Regions from separate parts of the Acholeplasma equirhinis genome, predicted to be linked through region 1. Evidence: riboswitches for the same ligand, from Rfam matches in the RefSeq annotation. Region 1 holds a riboswitch; each other region holds the start of a gene.

Region 1 (6,235 bases):
CACGTCAAATCTTAAAAACTTTAACAAGTTTAGGTAAAAACTTAAAACTTGGTGTTATATTTGAAGGTGTAGAAACAGATAAACAAGTTGAAATTATTAGAAAAGAAGGTGGCACAATCATCCAAGGGTTCGTGGTTGCAAGACCAATGCCTGTTAAAGATGCTCGTGACTTCTTAAAGAAAAAGAAAGTTGAGTTTGAAAGCTAATTATGGAAATATTCTTAACGATATTAGTCACTTTAATCTTAATCGGACTCATCATTGGATTATACTTTGTTTTAAAACATGAATTACGTAAATATCGCGATGAAAAATTGTTAGTCTCTGATGAGGTTGTACCTTTATCAACATTAACAAATCTTGTTGATCGTATGATTAAACGTAATACAAAAAAAGCAAAGCCTTTTACTTTAATGTTAATTGACTTAGATCAGTATCAAGATATTGTAGATGCTTTTAATGAAGAAGAAGAGCGTCTTATTATGCAATATGTTTCAAATCATATTAAAACTGCATTACCTGAAGAATCCGTTATTTCTCAAGGTGTTAAACCTGATCAATTCTATATATTTATTCCAGATAGTTTTGATCATTCGAATATATTAAATTTAGCAAAACATATTAAAAGAGAATCTCAACGTAAGGTGAGTATTTTAGATGGTGTTGAAATTAAAAAGACTGTTTCTATTGGGATTGCAACATTCCCACTGCATGGTAATACGAAAGACTTATTATTCCAAGCATTAGATATTGCGATGTACATCGTTAAGAAAAACGGTGGAAATGGTATTAAGTATTACAGTGAAGAACTTTCACAAGGTAAAGAATATCTCGATTTATATCATGAAATCAGAGAAGCGATTGAGAAAGAAGAATTTATTTATTTCTACCAACCAATCGTTTCAACATCAGATACAAAAGATATTTATGGTGTTGAAGCATTACTGCGTTGGCAACATCCAAAAAGAGGCTTACTTGCACCACAATCATTCATTGGGCTTGCTGAACAGTCAGGAGAACTGGATGCAATTGGTATTTGGGGTGTTGAACAAGCATTACTCTTATTAACAGACCTTTCACAGTTATATCATATGCATAATTTGGTTGTTAATATTAACGTATCACCGCGTCAGATTCTAAATGAAGAAACTTTTACAATCTTCCAAAGACTGATTCTAAAACATCGTGCAAAACCTGAGATGGTTGCAATTGAAATTCCAGATTTCTCTACATATAAAAATAATGAAACATTTATGAGAAACTTAATTAAGATCAAAACACTTGGTTTCCAAATTGCAATTGACCTATCAACAACAGATTATGATGTTTTAGATTTAGTTGAAAGATTTAAGATTGATATGATTAAGCTTAATCGTGATTTCTTTAAATTAGAAGAAAATTATAATAAACGTAAGTACATTCAAATGTTAATAGATTTTGTAAAGGCAAAAGAGTTAAAACTGGTTGCGGAAGGTGTCGAAACAGAGGCACAACTCCAAGAATTGTATACTAAAGGTGTGGGTTACGCACAAGGGTATTTCATTGCTAAACCTCTCGACCAAACTCAATTATCGGCTTTCTTAACACAAAAATAGACATTGTAAATATTCATAATCATTTCTATTGACTATTAAAAAAAGTTTGGTAAAATAGCAGTATACGAAAAAGGCAAAACTAGAGAAATCTAGCGACGCAAAACTATAGGACCTGTCAAATGGTAGCCAGTTGCCAACTAATTATGTGGCAATTGGCTTTTTATTTTTTCAAGGAGAAAACCATGGCGTTAAGTAAAGTATGGGGCATTGGAAAAACAGTAAGAAATGCCACTAAATTCTCCAAGTTAATATTCCTATTCATACCGTTATTTGGATTCTTATCTGTAACGATGGGTGTTGTATCATTCTATGGACAATACACAGGGGACATGTCGGTAGTCGTTGATCAATTCAGTGATTCCTCAATTAGAATCGCAGAAGATCCGTCATTCGACAATGCAAGAACAGTTCTAAGATATCCAGGTATGAATTTTGTTAACCAAGCATCTTATGAAGGTATCATGGCTTTCCATTACAATAATGTTTTGAAAACCAATGGCTATTATCTTCCAGATGTAAGGGATAACGATCGAGAAGTGGTTGCATTCACATTCTACTTAAAAAACATGAATGAGGCAGCTACAATCAATAGGGTCAATTATAAGATTGTCTTTGCAGAGAAAACAAGACACATTGAAGAACACTTAAGAATCATGGTGGTTATCGATGGTGTTGCCGATGTCTACGAATATCAATCTTATCGAATCGAAGGTGTTCAATCACTCTCATTTGCAAGCCAAGACGTTGCAGTTGATGGTAATATCTATCAATTACAAGCACAATCAGTTGTCAAAGTCTCAGTCTTCATTTGGATTGATGGTTACCTAGAAGATTATTTAAAGAGTATTGGTAAGTACACCGAACAAGATTTAATCGCTGGCAGACTAAAACTTCAAATGCTCTTCTCAATTAATGATGAGGCGTAAATATGTTAAAGAAAATCTATTCTGTACTGTTTGCACTGACATTAATTGCGATCACATTGACAACCTCAGTCTATGCGTGGTTTGCAACATCAAAAACTGCACTTGTAGATGGGATTGAATTAGGGGTAGGAGAAGATGACGACTTATGGTTAAGCTTAGATGGTATTAACTATCATAAAAGCATAACAAATGAGATGTTAGTTGAGTATGTTGGAACACAACGAAAACTTGCAAGTATTACCTCACAAAATGGAAAAGATTTCTTCTTAGGTCCGGTATTACTTGAAACAAGAGCAATTCCTAAGGTAGACTATCTCTCATTTGATGTCTACTTCAAAGTTGTTACCAATAATCCAAATGTGGATGCACATCATAAATATGTCTATCTTGCAGATCGCACGAAACCGACATATGAACTTGCATCAAATGCTCCAGGAACCTTTGTTACATCAAGGGGAAAGAACTGGATTAATCCACTGGGATTTGATGATGGTGACATATATGTCACACCAGGCGAAAATCGCTTGTATTACGCCCACAATGCTGTTAGAATAGCATCATATAATGAAGCAGAAAACTTATCCTTCATCTATGATGTCTCTGAAAATGAAGCACGTGGATTTGGTAAACCATTCGGTGCAATTGACTTCTACTATAGAATGTTAGGTGTCAGAATGGAACCACCAGAAGCACCACAAAACATGATTTACAAGTTAACTGAATTTTCTAAACTTCAAAATGATATTGCAATTGATAAAACAAGTTTAGTATCTGAGGTAAGTTTAGTAAATGAAGTTGAAGGTATTTATGAATACCGAGGTCGAACTAAAATCTCAATCTGGTTAGAAGGTTGGGATGCTGATTGTTACGATGCAATCTTAGATGATCCGATGTGGATTCAATTAAGATTCAAAGCAGCAAGATTTGATGATTCATTATAGGTTATAAAAGGTTAAAAGCCGAATAACAAGAAAACTAAAATATAAATAAAAAAATATATCTCGAGGAGAGGAACAAATATGAAAGGTTTAACAACAAAATTTGCTTTATCAGTACTATCATTAGTACTAACAGGCGTTGCGCTATCAGTTGGCGTATATGCATGGTTTACAATTAACAACACTGCTTCAGTTGATCAATTCCAAGCTGAAGTACAAACAGGGGAAGGTTTCTATGTATCTACTAATGGTACTGCATGGAAAAATACCATTACTAATGCTGACTTAGCTGCTGCGTTATCAAGTGTTACATTCGAAGCAATCACTACAACAAATGGTTATACAATGGAAAAATTAGATGGTGCACCTGCATCTGCTACATCATTCATCAAATTTGATTTATTCTTTGTAGGTTCAACTACTTTAAGTGATATTACATTAACATCAATTTCAATCGCTTCACCTGCTGCAACTTCATGGATTCCAGGTCAAGCTGTTGCTGGTACAAGATCTGCTTCAGATGCAAATGCTGTAATTACTGAATATGCTTCTAATGCTGCACGTGTAAGTATTATTGACTTAGGCGATGTTGCAACTGTTACTATCTTCGAACAAGAAGATGGTGTTGATGGTAACTCACTAGGTATGGGTGCTTGGGGTAACAACGAAGCTGTATTATTCTATAACGCTATTAATACAACAGGTATAATTTCACAAGGAGTTTTTGAAGCTGCTGAAGCTTTATACCCTACAACAATTGAAACAACAAATGTTCCAGTTGATGTTGCGACATTATACGAACAAGAAGACGCTGCATGGTTTGAGGATTTAACAGTAGGTTCTGCAATTACTGGTACAATCGGTGAAGATTTTAAAGTAGGTAAGATTTCAGTTAGAGTTTGGGTTGAAGGTTGGGATCAAGAAGCATTCAACGCAATCTTATCTGGTACAATTCAAGTAAGCTTAAGCTTCGCTGGTACAGTTTAATTTTTGACAAATTGATAAGACTAGAAACCTTGTAAATTTTACAGGGTTTCTTTCATAGTCTTATAGCATTTTAGAACATATAATATATATATTATAAATCGGAGCAAAACATGGCAAAATCAAATAACAAACTCAATAAAACATTAAGCATTATCGGGAATTCAATATTTTATTTACTCTTACTCGTTTTGCTCCTTTTCTCAATAACTAATATTAGCGTACAGTCTCAAAAAGATATACCTAATTTATTTGGAAAAGGATTCGTTTCAATTCTATCCAGTTCGATGGATGGGACTGAACCCGATTCATTCCCTAAAGGTTCACTTGCATTTATCGATGTCTTAGATGAAAAAGGTAAAGCATCAGTCAACCCGGGTGACATTGTTGTATTCTTTGACCCAACACTTAAAATTCATATTATCCACCGTGTTGTTCATGTAAGTGGTGACATCATTACAACACAAGGTGATGTGAATGCTGAACTTTACGGCGGATTTAAAGGTGATAATTATAATCCTGACATGCAATTGGAAAGTTTTAATCGTAGTGAAATCATTGGACGATATACAGGATCAATTGCGGGATTAGGCGATACAATCCAATCATTAAGATCATCAGATGGATTCTTACTGTGGATTGTCTTACCACTCTTAATCCTATTCGCTTTCGAAATCGTTGTACTAGTTAGAACAATTCTAAAACATAACAAAGCTAAACTTGAACAAAAGCATGAACAAGAAAAAGAATTATTAAAACAACAATTATTAGAAGAATTAAAAAAGCAACAAGCTGAAGCAAATCAAAAATAACTAATCTAAGTGAGGCATTAATTCATGAGTGAATTTGCAACCTGGTATATAGAGTTCATACAAACGTTATTCGAACATATTGGTGAAATCATTGCAAACTTCTTTGCAGCGATTGTCCAAATTTTCTGGTCAACCCCAATTAGCTATGTTGACTCTTTTGCAGTAGCCTCAGTTAACTTTACTTTATTTGACTGGATCATCGGAACATTTATCTTAATGGTTAACTTTGTCTTTGTTGTATCACTTGCGTATTTCTTATATGTTATTGCAAGAAGATACATTAGATTTGTTAAAAGAGAAGTTTCCAAAGATGATTTATTAATGGAGATTGCAGATTTAAATCAAAAACTTATCGATTTAACAGATGAAAAGAATGCAATTCTTACCCTTAAATCAAGCGACTTAGGTATGCCAATGAATAGACGTTCTGTTCAAGGTACATTAAATAAACTTGCCGAAGAGGAAGAAGAACAAAAAGAAAATCAAGATCAAGGTCGATTCACAAAACTTATTTCAGTTGACCAAACATATCACTTTAGTGTCTTACAAACAAACATGACAGATAGTGATATGATTGGATTAAATCAATTAGTTGATAGATTCATTAAATTTGCAGCATCACAATTAAAATTATTTTACAATCCAAAAATTGTATCAACCTTCTTCGCAGGTATGGCATCATCTAAGACATTAATCTTAGAAGGTATCTCTGGTACCGGTAAAACATCCTTACCATATGCGATGGGTAAATTCTTCAATAATGATACATCAATTATTTCAGTTCAACCGTCATGGCGAGATCGTTCAGAAATGATTGGTTACCTTAATGAATTTACCAAGAAGTTTAATGAAACAGACTTCTTAAAATCAATCTACGAAGCAACATATCGAACAGATTTAAACTTTATTGTCTTAGATGAAATGAACTTAGCACGTGTTGAATATTACTTTGCAGATTTCTTATCCGTACTTGAAATGCCA
Region 2 (6,235 bases), 500 kb from region 1:
TTTTAGTGATGAAGTAACAAACTTCTATCATAAATCATACGAGGGTAGAATGATTAATGATACAGGATGTGGTGATGCATTTTTTTCTGGAGTAATCTATGCAGAGATCAATAAATTAGATCCACTAAAAACTGGAACAATTATGTCACATTTTACGCTACAATCTAGAGATTCAGTCTATAAAAAACTTAAACCAAATCAAGTGATTTCACTTGTAAAGGAGAAATAAAATGAATCAATATATAGATTTTGCACCTGAGGTATTAGATGCACTTAAACTTGGTAAACCAGTTGTCGCATTAGAATCAACAATAATTTCGCATGGTATGCCATATCCAAGAAATGTTGAAGTCGGAATGACGCTTGAAAAAATCATTAAAAACCAAGGTGCTACACCTGCAACAATCGCTATTTTAGATGGCAGAATTAAAGTTGGATTAACACCAACTGAACTCACTAAATTAAGTCAACTTAAAAATGTAATGAAGGTTTCAAAAAGAGACATTCCTTATTGTATTGCAAAGGGTTATAATGGCGCAACTACGGTATCTGCTACCATTTTAGTTGCAGCTATGGCAGGTATCAAAGTGTTTGCAACAGGTGGTATTGGTGGTGTTCATAGAAAAGGTCAAGAAACATTTGATATTTCACGCGATTTAGAGGAACTTGCAAATGAAAATGTTTGTGTTGTTTCCGCTGGGTGTAAATCTATTTTAGACATCGGATTAACATTAGAATATTTAGAAACCAAAGGTGTTCCTGTAGTAGGTTATAAATCAGATGAGTTCCCAGCATTTTATACAAAAAAAAGTGGATTTAGACTTGAATATCAATTAGATTCAGCAGATGAAATTGCAACACTATTAAAAACTAAATGGTCACTTCCACTACCAGGTGGTGTCTTAATTGCAAACCCAATTCCAGATATCTACTCACTCGATCCAGAATTCATAAATAATGAAATTGAAAAAGCACTTCTCTCAGCAGAACGTGATGATATAAAGGGTAAACAAATTACACCTTATCTACTAAGTAAAATTGAACAATCAACCAAAGGTATTTCCTTAGATTCAAATATACAACTTGTCTATAACAATGCCAAACTTGCTGCAGATATTGCAATTGAACTTTCTAAATTATACTAATTAGAATCATTTTATAAACAGCATTTAGCATTTTGTTTGCATATCAAAGTATTTTTTATTATAATATTAGCAATTATGAATTTAAGCATATCTTATCGGCAAACTTAGGGTAACCTAAGGACGCAAAGCTATAGGGTCCTGATTTTACAGTGGCAGCCAGTTGCAAATCAAAACTTTTGATTTCAAGGGCTGCTTTTTCTTTCGTAACGGCTATGGGGGCATAGGTATGAATAAAAGATTGAGTATAACATTACTCATTGTACTTGTTATCGCAATCATATATACAGTATCTGTTTCATTTTCATATTGGGCTGCGCTAGACCATTATGCAAATGTATATATATCAATTGATACATTACATGAAGCAGAATTATCTGTAAATCTTAAAGAAGATGAATCAAATTTTAATAAAAAACTTGTCCCTCAAGGTTTTGTAAAAAATTCAGATGAAGTTGATGAAATACACTTCATCTTCGAACTTGACTTAACCGGTGATGAATTACTACCAGGTGTTGAGCTTGGATTAACCATCACAGCCATAAATGTTTTGTTAGATGGAACTGATCAATATAACTACTTAGTTGTTATTGAACTTCCAAATAACGGCAATCTCTTAATCTCGAATGAAGTTCTCGTAGTAGTTGTCAAGGTTAGACTTCTTGAACCAGCGACAAGTGAGATTGCTACTGCAATCATGGGTAAAAATATCACCTTTGATTTGCACTTTAGGGTTGTTTCTTAATTTTAAGAATAAAAAAGGGAGAGTATATAATGAAAAAGAATCAAAAATTAATGCTAGCAGTCTTATTCTTACTAGCAGTTGTATCCTTAGGGATTTCTTATGCATATTGGGCTTCAATTGAATTAGAAGCAGATGTTGATGGTAATGTTGTTACAATCGGTACTGGTCGTATTTCAGAAGTTAGTGCTTCTGCTCTTGGTCAAACTGACGGTGTATTAGTACCTGCTGGTCAAGCAGCTAATTCATTAGAAGATGATGCTGTTGAATATGTAATGTTTAAATTCCAAGTTGTTTGGGAATCAAATGATGCAGATTCAGAAAAAACTGGTGTTGTAACTGTTGCTTTTGACGATCTTGAAATTGATCATCCTCTCAGTTCAATCTTAGTTGATTACGTATCACTTTCTTACCAAATTGGTGGTACACATGATGATGGTACATTTAACGGTGATGGTGATTATGCTATCGAAGGAAACGGTGGTGCAGTTACTGTTTGGGTTAAAGTTGTTCTATTAGAACCTATGGAAAATTTACCAGGAGTTACTAAAGAAAATGCTGAAGATTATGCTAAAGCATTATTCGGTTCAGAAATTACATTCACAGTATTATTTACAGTTATTGAAGACTAATTAAAGAGAATTTGAATAAAGTGGTCTCTAGACCACTTTTTCAATTCATATAAAAATATAAAATTATGCTAAAATAATGATAAAGATATACTTTACCATTATAAATAGGGGTATTTACATGGCGGAAAAGTTAGATTCAAATAAATTAATAAGTATCATCCTATACAGCATTATAGGTCTTTTAGGTTTATTCATTGTCTTCGTCTTATATTTCCCATTTGTAACAATGAATTTATTCGGATTTGCAATATATGGTGGATTCAGTGGTGTAGATGCTTCTTTAGATAGAGGTGATGCATTAATTGTTACACTCGATGATTTTGAAACTTTAGATAATACTAAACTAATTGTTTTTGAACTCGATGGTTACGGTAGTGCAGATGGTCTTAAAGTCTATAAGATCATGACTGAAGTTGTAGCTACAGAAAAAACTTATCGTGTACATAGTTCAGGTTCTGCAATATCCTATCAATGGGATATTACTGAAGATATGTATTTAGGTACTGTTAAATCTAAATTACCTGCATTAGGTTATATTATTGGATTCTTAAGAAGTCCAATTGGTGTAACTGTGATTCTTATTAATGTCATATTAATAACAACAGCTGTCATCTTGGTTAAAAAATTAAAACCACAATCAAAATAATTTTTTTAATAGGGGCTAAGAATGAAATCCATTAGAGCACTACTTTTAGTATTTTCTGTGCTATTTTTTATGGTTGAAATATTCTTGGTTGTTATGATTTTATTAGGACCACAGAATGAATATCTCTTCTACTCGTATAATCATATTCAAGCAGTTCCATTCAACCAACCCATCGTTAATAATACAGTTCAAGTCGGTATCGGTAAAATGGTACCTTTTAATGTTGATGATTTAGAACCTGGAGATTATGTTGTTGCACATAATAATATCAATTTAGACTACATGTGGGTTCATCGTGTGATATCTATTGATACTAATAATGAAACAATCACACTTTCAGTTAATGATCTCCTTGGCACATATGAGATGAGGTATGATGAAATAAGTGGTAACTATATTGGAGATTCTAATCTACTTGAACAACTTCTCTTTATTTCTACAGATCCTTGGATATTCTTTTTAAATGTCGGTGCTGCTATATCACTTACAATCTTTTTAAGTTTATGGACAATCCATGGTTATCGTAAATTTAGAGACTCTGGTCATGATGACCAAAATAATTCGGCAACAAAAAATTACAAATTGGAAGATTTTGTGAAACTTTAATATTTTTATATTTAAATTAAAAAATATGATAAAATACTTTTAGAAGGGGAGTAGTTTCCCAAGTATTAATCGTCAAGTCGGTTACGTTAACCCGGTTAATATTCAAGTATGCAACTTGTAACGAGACCTTCAAGACCTGAAAAAATGGTTTTGAAGGTCTTTATTTATTTTTTACCGGAGGAAAAGAAATGGAAAAAAATACATATCAACAAACAGTTGATGAAACATTTGCAACACTGCAAACAACAAAAAATGGATTATCTAGTAATGAAGTTCAACTAAGGATCGAAAGATTTGGTAAGAATGAACTTATCGCTGAAAAGAAAAGACCTATATTTTTAAAGTTTTTAGATCAATTTAAAGACTTTATGGTCATCGTTTTGCTGATTGCTGCAGGTATAGCTTTTGTCGCTGCAATACTTGAACAAAAGCCTGAAGAATTAACTGAAGGTTTACTCATTGTCGGTATTGTTTTGATTAATGCGATTATTGGGGTTGTTCAAGAAGCTAAAGCGGATGAAGCTTTAGAATCCATAAAGAAAATGTCAAGTCCACATGCAACAGTTCTAAGAGATGGTGTAGAAATTAAAATTGATGTTAAGGATTTAGTGCCTGGTGATATTGTCATTCTTCAAGCAGGTGATTTTGTTCCGGCTGATTTAAGACTTATTGAGGTAGTCAATCTAAAATGTGATGAATCACCTTTAACTGGTGAAGCAGTCCCAGTTGAAAAAGATAATATCGTTATTCAAAATAACGATGTTCCACTTGGTGATCGAATTAATCTTGCATATATGGGTACAGTTGTAACTTATGGTCGTGGTGCTGGTGTTGTAATTTCGAGTGGTATGCAAACCGAAATTGGTAAAATTGCATCTATGTTAAATCAGAGTGAAAAATCAGAAACACCACTTCAAAAGAGCATTGCTCAACTAGGTAAAACTTTAGCACTTCTTGCGTTAATTATTGTAGGTATTATCTTTGCCATTCAAATAACAAGAGGATTAATTAATGGTGAACTTCATATTCTAGAATCATTTATGTCAGCAATTGCTTTAGCTGTTGCTGCAATTCCAGAGGGGTTACCTGCAATTATTACGATTGTTTTATCGATAGGTATGCAAAACTTAGTTAAGAAAAAAGCAATCATGCGTACACTACCTGCAGTTGAAACCCTTGGATCTACATCTATTATCTGTTCAGATAAAACTGGAACATTAACTCAAAATATTATGACTGTTACAGATTTATATGTAAATGGTCAAACACTCAAAGTTTCTGAAATTAAAAAACCAACCTCAGAGCTTGAAATGCTTATTGATTATAGTGTACTTTGTAATGACACGATTGTTAAATATCAAGATAATCAATACTTAAAAATTGGAGACCCTACTGAAATTGCATTGACTGATTTATCAATTCAATGTGAAATTAATCCAATTGCTATATTAGAAAAATATCCAAGAGTCTTTGAATTACCTTTTGACTCTGACCGTAAAATGATGACAACCGTGCATAAAATAGATGATCAATATGTTTCTATCACAAAAGGTGCACCAGATGTCATCTTTGGTAAATCATCAAGTTACTATCATGATGAAACAGTTAAACCATTTGATGAATCTACCTATCTTATGTTCAACCAACAAAATACATTCTTTACAGACCAAGCATTAAGAGTACTTGCAATAGCATTTAAACTCTATCCAGAAGAAACCGTATTTGATAAAAATGTTGCTGCAACTTTAGAAAACAATTTAACATTACTTGGACTTGTTGGTATGATTGATCCAGCAAGACCTGAGGTTAAAGATGCCATTAAAGAAACTAAACGTGCAGGTATTACAACAATCATGATTACAGGTGACCATAAAAATACTGCTGTTGCGATCGCAAAAGAACTTGGTATTTTAATAGATGATAACCTTGCAATCACTGGCAAAGAATTAGATAAAATGAGTGATGAAGAATACTTTGCAAAACTTAAAGACATTAGAGTTTATGCAAGAGTATCACCAGAAAATAAGGTCAGAATTGTTGAAGCTTGGAAACAAACCGGTCTTGTTGTTGCAATGACCGGTGATGGTGTCAATGATGCACCTTCAATTAAAAAGGCTGATATTGGTATTGCAATGGGTATTACAGGAACTGAAGTTGCTAAAGGTGCATCTGATATGATTTTAACTGATGATAACTTTGCTACGATTGTTACGGCAGTTGGTGAAGGTCGTGCCATCTTTGCTAACATTAAAAAAGCAATTCACTTCTTACTTTCATGTAATATCGGTGAAATCATTACAATATTCTTAGGTGTCACATTAGGACTTGTTTTATTCCCTAACGAACCATTTCTACAAATTCTTTCAGCTTCACAAATCTTATGGGTAAACTTAGTCACTGACTCATTAATGGCAATCGGTTTAGGTCTTGAACCTAAAGAAGATAACATCATGGATGAATCTCCAAG
Region 3 (6,235 bases), 490 kb from region 1:
TTCATAGACATTGGCACCTAAAAGTGGGAAGTTTGCTTGTAGTACATTTTCACCATTGAAATATTGTGTAACAACATTAAAACCCCAGTCAAATTCATGATTACCAACAACATACGCATCAAGTTGCATATGATTTAGAATGTCAATTGTGCTTGCACCATCATACCAGTTAGATAAAATTTGTCCTTGAACAATATCACCACCAGATAAAAAGATTGTTTTATTTGGTCTTAATGTTTTAGCTTCTAAAACGACGTTACTAATTTTAGATAATCCAATGGAATCACCATCTTCTAAAATCGCACCATGCAAGTCATTAATATAATAAAATTCAAAATCAATGACTTCTTCATCTTCGCCAGAATCTTTTAATTCAACTTTAACACTTGCAGTAGATTCGTATTTAACTGATTGATAAGTGACAGTAAATGTAATTTCATAACTTCCAACAGTTGTATATTGAACTTTTGCATCACTATACATTAAAAGTGATTTTAAATTGATATCACCAGGTTGATATGTTACAGATACAAGATCTTTATAAATCGGTTTATTATCACCAATATAGTGAATAATCTCATCTGGATGTTCAAAATATACACCAGGTGTAATTTCTTCATTACATGCAGTTATTGTAATACCAATAATGAGTGCACATAAAATAAGTATGATTTTTTTCATTATGTACCAACTTTCCTCCACTATTATACTATAAAAAAATAGAGAATTACTTCTCTATTCTTCAAAAATCTTCATATCATCTTTAGTTAAGTGCTTTACTTGATACATTGCAATATCTGCTTTATGCATTAAATCTCGTAAATTTTGACCGTGAAGTGGGAATATTGCAGTACCAATCGATGCTGTAATTTGAATGCTTTGTTTTTGAATTTTTAATTCTTTTCTTAAAACGCTTGCAACTTTTTGAATTTCAGAGGTCAATTCTTCTTGATATCCTCGATAGTGCAGTAATAATACAAATTCATCTCCACCATACCTGGCTGCAAAATTACTTCCAGAAACAAGTGTATTTAATCTTGTTCCTATTTCTTTTAAGATTTCATCCCCAGTATCATGACCGTATAGATCATTAAATTGTTTAAAGTCATCTAAATCAATCGTAACAATTGCAAAACTTTCTCTATTTTCCACTTTAGAATTAAAGTGTTTAATAAATAATCTTCTGTTTGGTAGTTCAGTTAATGAGTCATAATATGCATATCTATCAAGTTTTTCTTTTAACTCATAAATCTCTGTTATATCTGTAAGTGAAATGATTTTAAGTGTCTCTTCTAATTGTTGAACGATGGATATGGATAATAATGAATGTAGTATTTCTCCATCGTATCTAAGCACTGGAACTTCTTTATTAAAAACATCATGAGGATTTGCATCAAATTGTCGAGTATTCGGTCGATCTTTCACCAAATCAAACATTCGAATTTGTGAATAATGCTTTCCAATTAAATCTTTTTTCGAATATCCTAACTCTCTGATAAGTGTTTCATTTACATCAAGTACAATATCAGTTTCTAAATCCATCATCATCATTGAAAGTGGTGATTGACTGAAAATCGTTTTAAATTTATTTTGTTCATAAGCCATTTGTTGGAATGATTTATCGTTAATAAGTAAATTTAAATTAATAATCATGATTGTAAAGATAATGTAATAAATAAGGATAATGTTATAATCGGTACTATTTGCCAAATGATATGTCGAGTTACTATCTGCAAAAAATGCATTAATAATTCTACTTAACGCAATAAATGCAAGTGCAAACATAAATGAAGCTGTCATAATAATGCTATGATTAGTTTCTTTCTTACGACTTTTTAACAAGAAAAATGCACCTTTTAATGAGATTGCTAAATATGCTACATTTAATGCAATTAACGAGAATGTAATATTTATATTAAACGAATTGAAATAAATAATAGAAATAGCTGCTAGTAACATTAAAATTGATTCTTCATAGTAGTTTGTAAATTTATCAAAGAATCGATTAATTCCAACTAATATTGAGAATAAACCACCTAAGACTAAAATCCCACTGATAGGTACAGTGAAGTCTTTTAAATTAGCATCTGAAAATATTGAAATAATGATACCAAGTGTATGTAAAAATACACCTGTGATCCAACTTTTTATCCCTGAGTATTTTTTACCGACTTTAATATACGATTGAACTAACAATAAACAAGTCGCTATTGCTATTAACAGACAGGTTGCAATGATTGATGTAAAAATCATATATCTCCCTTACATGATTTAAATGTGTTAAATTGATTATAGCAAAATATTTCTAATTTCAATGATTTAGATACTATAAAAAAAGAACTCTGTTCTTGTTTATAGGGTATATGATTGCTATAATGTGTATTTTGCTTTACTTTTAATAGTTTATGATAAAATTATTTAATAAAAACATCAATCGGCAAACTTAGGGCAACCTAAGGACGCAAAGCTATAGGGTCTTTAATTTAAGACAGCCAGTTGCAACTTCTAGTAAGTTAAAACTGCTGTCTTTTTTTGGGGAAAAGTGACATGAGAGTTAGATTACCAATCATTATTTTAATCTTGCTTTGTATATTAGTTGGGGGAACTTCATTTGCATTTTGGACGTATACAAACTTAAATGAAGGTTATTCAATTGAGAATAACCGTGTAACTGTAGGTACAGCTAAAGATGCAACAACAACTGTAGATTTTTCATATTTAGGTTCTGCTAATTATAAATTAGTCCCTTTTGGTCGTGCACAAGATGCAGAACCTGGAGCAGTTGAATATGTTTTATTATCTTATGAAATTAATTGGACGAATGATGAAGATTCAGCCATCATTCCTGAAGGAACCTCGTTTGATTTAATTGTTCAAATTGACAATGTCACACCGAACAATCAGTTACTTGCATCACTGTTGAATATAAGTTATCAGGTTGGGGGATCAGAACCGATCGGTTTAACCGGTGAGTCTGTTCTTGATAACTTACAGGGGACAATAGTTATCAATGGTGATGCAGTAATGGTCTATGTTTTAGTTACTCTAACTAATCCAGAATCAATTAGTGATTACGATCAAATTGTTGGTGAAATTATTATTTTTGATGTTATCTTTACAGTTTCAGAACCATCTTAAGGGGAGAGTTTGATGGATAAATTGAGATTTGATAAATTAAAATCTCTTGTAACAGCACTTGTCATATCGGCATGTATTTTAACGACGTCTGTTTCTTTTGCTTATTGGGTTAATGTCATTAATGGTGATCAAAATGTTGCAACCAATAATAACATTTCAATTCCTTCTTGGAACTATTTAATTGATGTTCCACCTGAAGGTGTACCAGAATATAACCCAAATGGTGTGTATCAAGAAGGTGACCTTGTTTGGTATACTGGTGTCATTTATGTTATTAGACATGGTGGTTATCATCAAACGACACCTCCTGGTCAACCTTATGGTGCATTTAAAGATATTTCAATGTTTTACTTACCTACAAATACATATGATTCTGGTGAAGTTGTTGCATATCAAGGTAACTTCTATCAAGTGACAAATGGTGGTATCGCAAACGATAGAGCACCAATTATCGGCAAAGGGTGGACAATTTTTAACTTTGCCATTCTAGAATATAATCCAACTTTTGAATACTCATTAAATCATTATGTATTTTATGATGATATTATCTACAAAGTTGTCAACGTTGGTGATGCAAAAGATGCAGCAAACCCTACAACATTAAAGGGTTGGGAACGTTATAACTTTGGTATAAGATCTTATGATAACTCAATTAAATACACAGTTAATGATGTTGTTGTTTATAATGGAAGTCTTTATTATGTAACAAATGCAACAAATGCAAGTGCAAACAATCCAGCAACACTCAATGGTTGGGATACATTTAATAAACCAATTTCTGAATACGTTTTAAATAAGAACTATCCGGAGGGTACACTAGTTAATTATCAAGGTTATATATATGAAGTAATGGATTTTTATTATAAATCTGCAAGTCCTGCTGGAAATATTAACTGGCAACGTAAAAATGTATATTTCCCTGAATATCAAGCAGGCTCTCAATACGATATCAATTCATATGTTAAATACAATGGGCAAGTTTACCGTGCAAAGTGGAATAATAATCAAAATCCATCGAATGCTGCTTGGGAAGTTGTTAATATTCAACCTTATAATCCAAATACAACATACACTCTAAATCAATTTGTAACATATAATGGTAAATATTACCAAGTTGTTAACGCTGATAATGCAAACATATCAGCTCCGGGTGAAATGTACAATGCTTGGAACTTAATCGATACGAATGATTATTCACCTACAAATGTATATACTTCAACAAATATTGTTTACCATAATGGCACATACTATAAACCTCAAAATGTAGCTAGAGCTAATCAGTATGAACCGGGTACACAACCTGATTCATGGGTTATGGTTGGTTCAGATCAATATGATCCATTCAAAACATATCAAGTTGGTAACTATGCAATCTACGAAGGTAGATACTATAAAGTCGTAAATGAAACAAATGCCAATATGTCAGCACCAGGTGAAATGTATAATGCTTGGAATGAAGTTGGTACTTATGAATATAATCCAACAAATGTTTATCTAGCAGGTGACTTTGTTTATTATGAAAATAATCTTTACAGAGTACAAGATGCAGCAAGAGCTAATCAGTTCGTACCTGGCACAGCATATAACGCATGGAATCAAATCAATACCAATGAATGGCGTTGGTTTAATGTTTATGTTGCGAATGACCATGTTGTTTATAATGCTCGTGTATTTAGAGTACAAAATGTAGCAAACGCGCAACAAACGATACCTGGTTCTATTCCAAATGCTTGGAATGAAGTTGGTACTTATGCTTATAAGACATTCAATGTGTATTCGCCTGGTAATATTATTGTTTATAAAAATATTGCCTATGAAGCAATCTTAGGTTCTCAAGGTATTGAGCCAGATGCACTAAATGGTGCAACTTATTGGAAACACTATATTCCTGCAAACCAACAATAATATAAAACCCTAGTTCAAGTCGAACTAGGGTTCTTTTATTTAAGTTAACTTTAATTAGATCCAATCACCATTAAAAATTGAATTCTTAACAACGACATAATCAACTTTTCTGATTGCTTCGATATCTTTACCACCGGCATAAGATATCGATGATTGTAAATCTTCTCTCATTTCCTTTAGGGTATCTTCAATCTTACCTTTATATGGTATTAAAATCTTTTTACCTTCAACATTGATTCTTTCACCCTTTTGATACTCAGATGCAGAACCAAAGTATTCTTTCATCTTTTCACCATTAATTTCAAGGGTTCTTCCTGGTGATTCTTCATGACCTGCAAATAAGAATCCAATCATGATCATCGATGCACCAAATCGAATGGATTTTGCAATATCACCATGGGTTCTAATACCACCATCAGCAATTAATGGTTTTCTAGCAGCTTTTGAACATCTTGATAGTGCAGCTAATTGCCAACCACCTGTACCAAAACCTGTTTTAACTTTTGTAATACATACTTTACCAGGTCCAACACCGATTTTAGTCGCATCTGCACCAGCATTTTCAAGCTCACGTACTGCTTCTGGTGTTGCAACATTACCAGCAATTAAGAAACTTTCTGGTAAATGTTCTTTTATAAAATGAATCATTTCAATGACAGTTTCCGCATGCCCATGCGCAACATCAATAGTAATATAATCAGGTATTAGGTTTAAACGTTTAAGTTCTAAAACAAAATCATACTCTTTTGGTTTAACACCTACAGAGATTGAAGTATATAATCCTTCTTTAATCATCTCTTGCATGAATGGAATACGTTTCTCCTCTTCAAAACGATGCATGATGTAAAAATATCCGTTACGAGCTAACCATTTTGCGAGATTTTCATCAATAATGGTTCCCATATTGGCAGGTACTACGGGTAATTTAAAAGTAACCTTTCCAAACTGAATCGATGTGTCACATTCACTTCTTGATTTCACGATACATTTAGAAGGAATTAACTGTATATCTTCATAATCAAATACTTGCATATCAACCTCTCCTTTACCTAACAACAAAATCATTATATCTTATGTAAGAAGAGATTACAAAGAAAAAGTAATGCTTATTTTTTGAATTCAAAAACTGCATAAATTTTTCGTTCTTTATTTAAAAATAAAACAACATATGAATCAGGAGTTTTTTGTGTCA

The links. A riboswitch is a leader RNA that binds a small molecule or an ion and turns the genes downstream of it on or off. The one in region 1 is predicted to bind cyclic di-GMP.
Region 2: it holds a riboswitch for cyclic di-GMP, as region 1 does, so the genes downstream of both, JV173_RS02960 (hypothetical protein) here and JV173_RS00605 (hypothetical protein) in region 1, are expected to answer to the same signal.
Region 3: it holds a riboswitch for cyclic di-GMP, as region 1 does, so the genes downstream of both, JV173_RS02895 (hypothetical protein) here and JV173_RS00605 (hypothetical protein) in region 1, are expected to answer to the same signal.

What each region holds. Positions count from the first base shown of each region.
Region 1 covers NZ_JAFIDC010000001.1:145,451-151,685, forward strand. The annotation lists gene JV173_RS00595 (EAL domain-containing protein) at 1-206, shown strand, start outside; gene JV173_RS00600 (bifunctional diguanylate cyclase/phosphodiesterase) at 209-1,594, shown strand; cyclic di-GMP riboswitch class I at 1,657-1,732, shown strand; gene JV173_RS00605 (hypothetical protein) at 1,777-2,520, shown strand; gene JV173_RS00610 (hypothetical protein) at 2,523-3,461, shown strand; gene JV173_RS00615 (hypothetical protein) at 3,540-4,445, shown strand; gene JV173_RS00620 (signal peptidase I) at 4,556-5,254, shown strand; gene JV173_RS00625 (hypothetical protein) at 5,279-6,235, shown strand, end outside.
Region 2 covers NZ_JAFIDC010000001.1:644,657-650,891, forward strand. The annotation lists gene JV173_RS02950 (PfkB family carbohydrate kinase) at 1-229, shown strand, start outside; gene JV173_RS02955 (pseudouridine-5'-phosphate glycosidase) at 231-1,145, shown strand; cyclic di-GMP riboswitch class I at 1,233-1,313, shown strand; gene JV173_RS02960 (hypothetical protein) at 1,372-1,887, shown strand; gene JV173_RS02965 (hypothetical protein) at 1,917-2,516, shown strand; gene JV173_RS02970 (hypothetical protein) at 2,635-3,162, shown strand; gene JV173_RS02975 (hypothetical protein) at 3,184-3,768, shown strand; gene JV173_RS02980 (cation-translocating P-type ATPase) at 3,957-6,235, shown strand, end outside.
Region 3 covers NZ_JAFIDC010000001.1:631,339-637,573, forward strand. The annotation lists gene JV173_RS02885 (bifunctional metallophosphatase/5'-nucleotidase) at 1-681, opposite strand, end outside; gene JV173_RS02890 (sensor domain-containing diguanylate cyclase) at 736-2,253, opposite strand; cyclic di-GMP riboswitch class I at 2,427-2,504, shown strand; gene JV173_RS02895 (hypothetical protein) at 2,548-3,138, shown strand; gene JV173_RS02900 (hypothetical protein) at 3,151-5,043, shown strand; gene guaC (GMP reductase) at 5,098-6,075, opposite strand; gene JV173_RS02910 (acyl-[acyl-carrier-protein] thioesterase) at 6,150-6,235, opposite strand, start outside.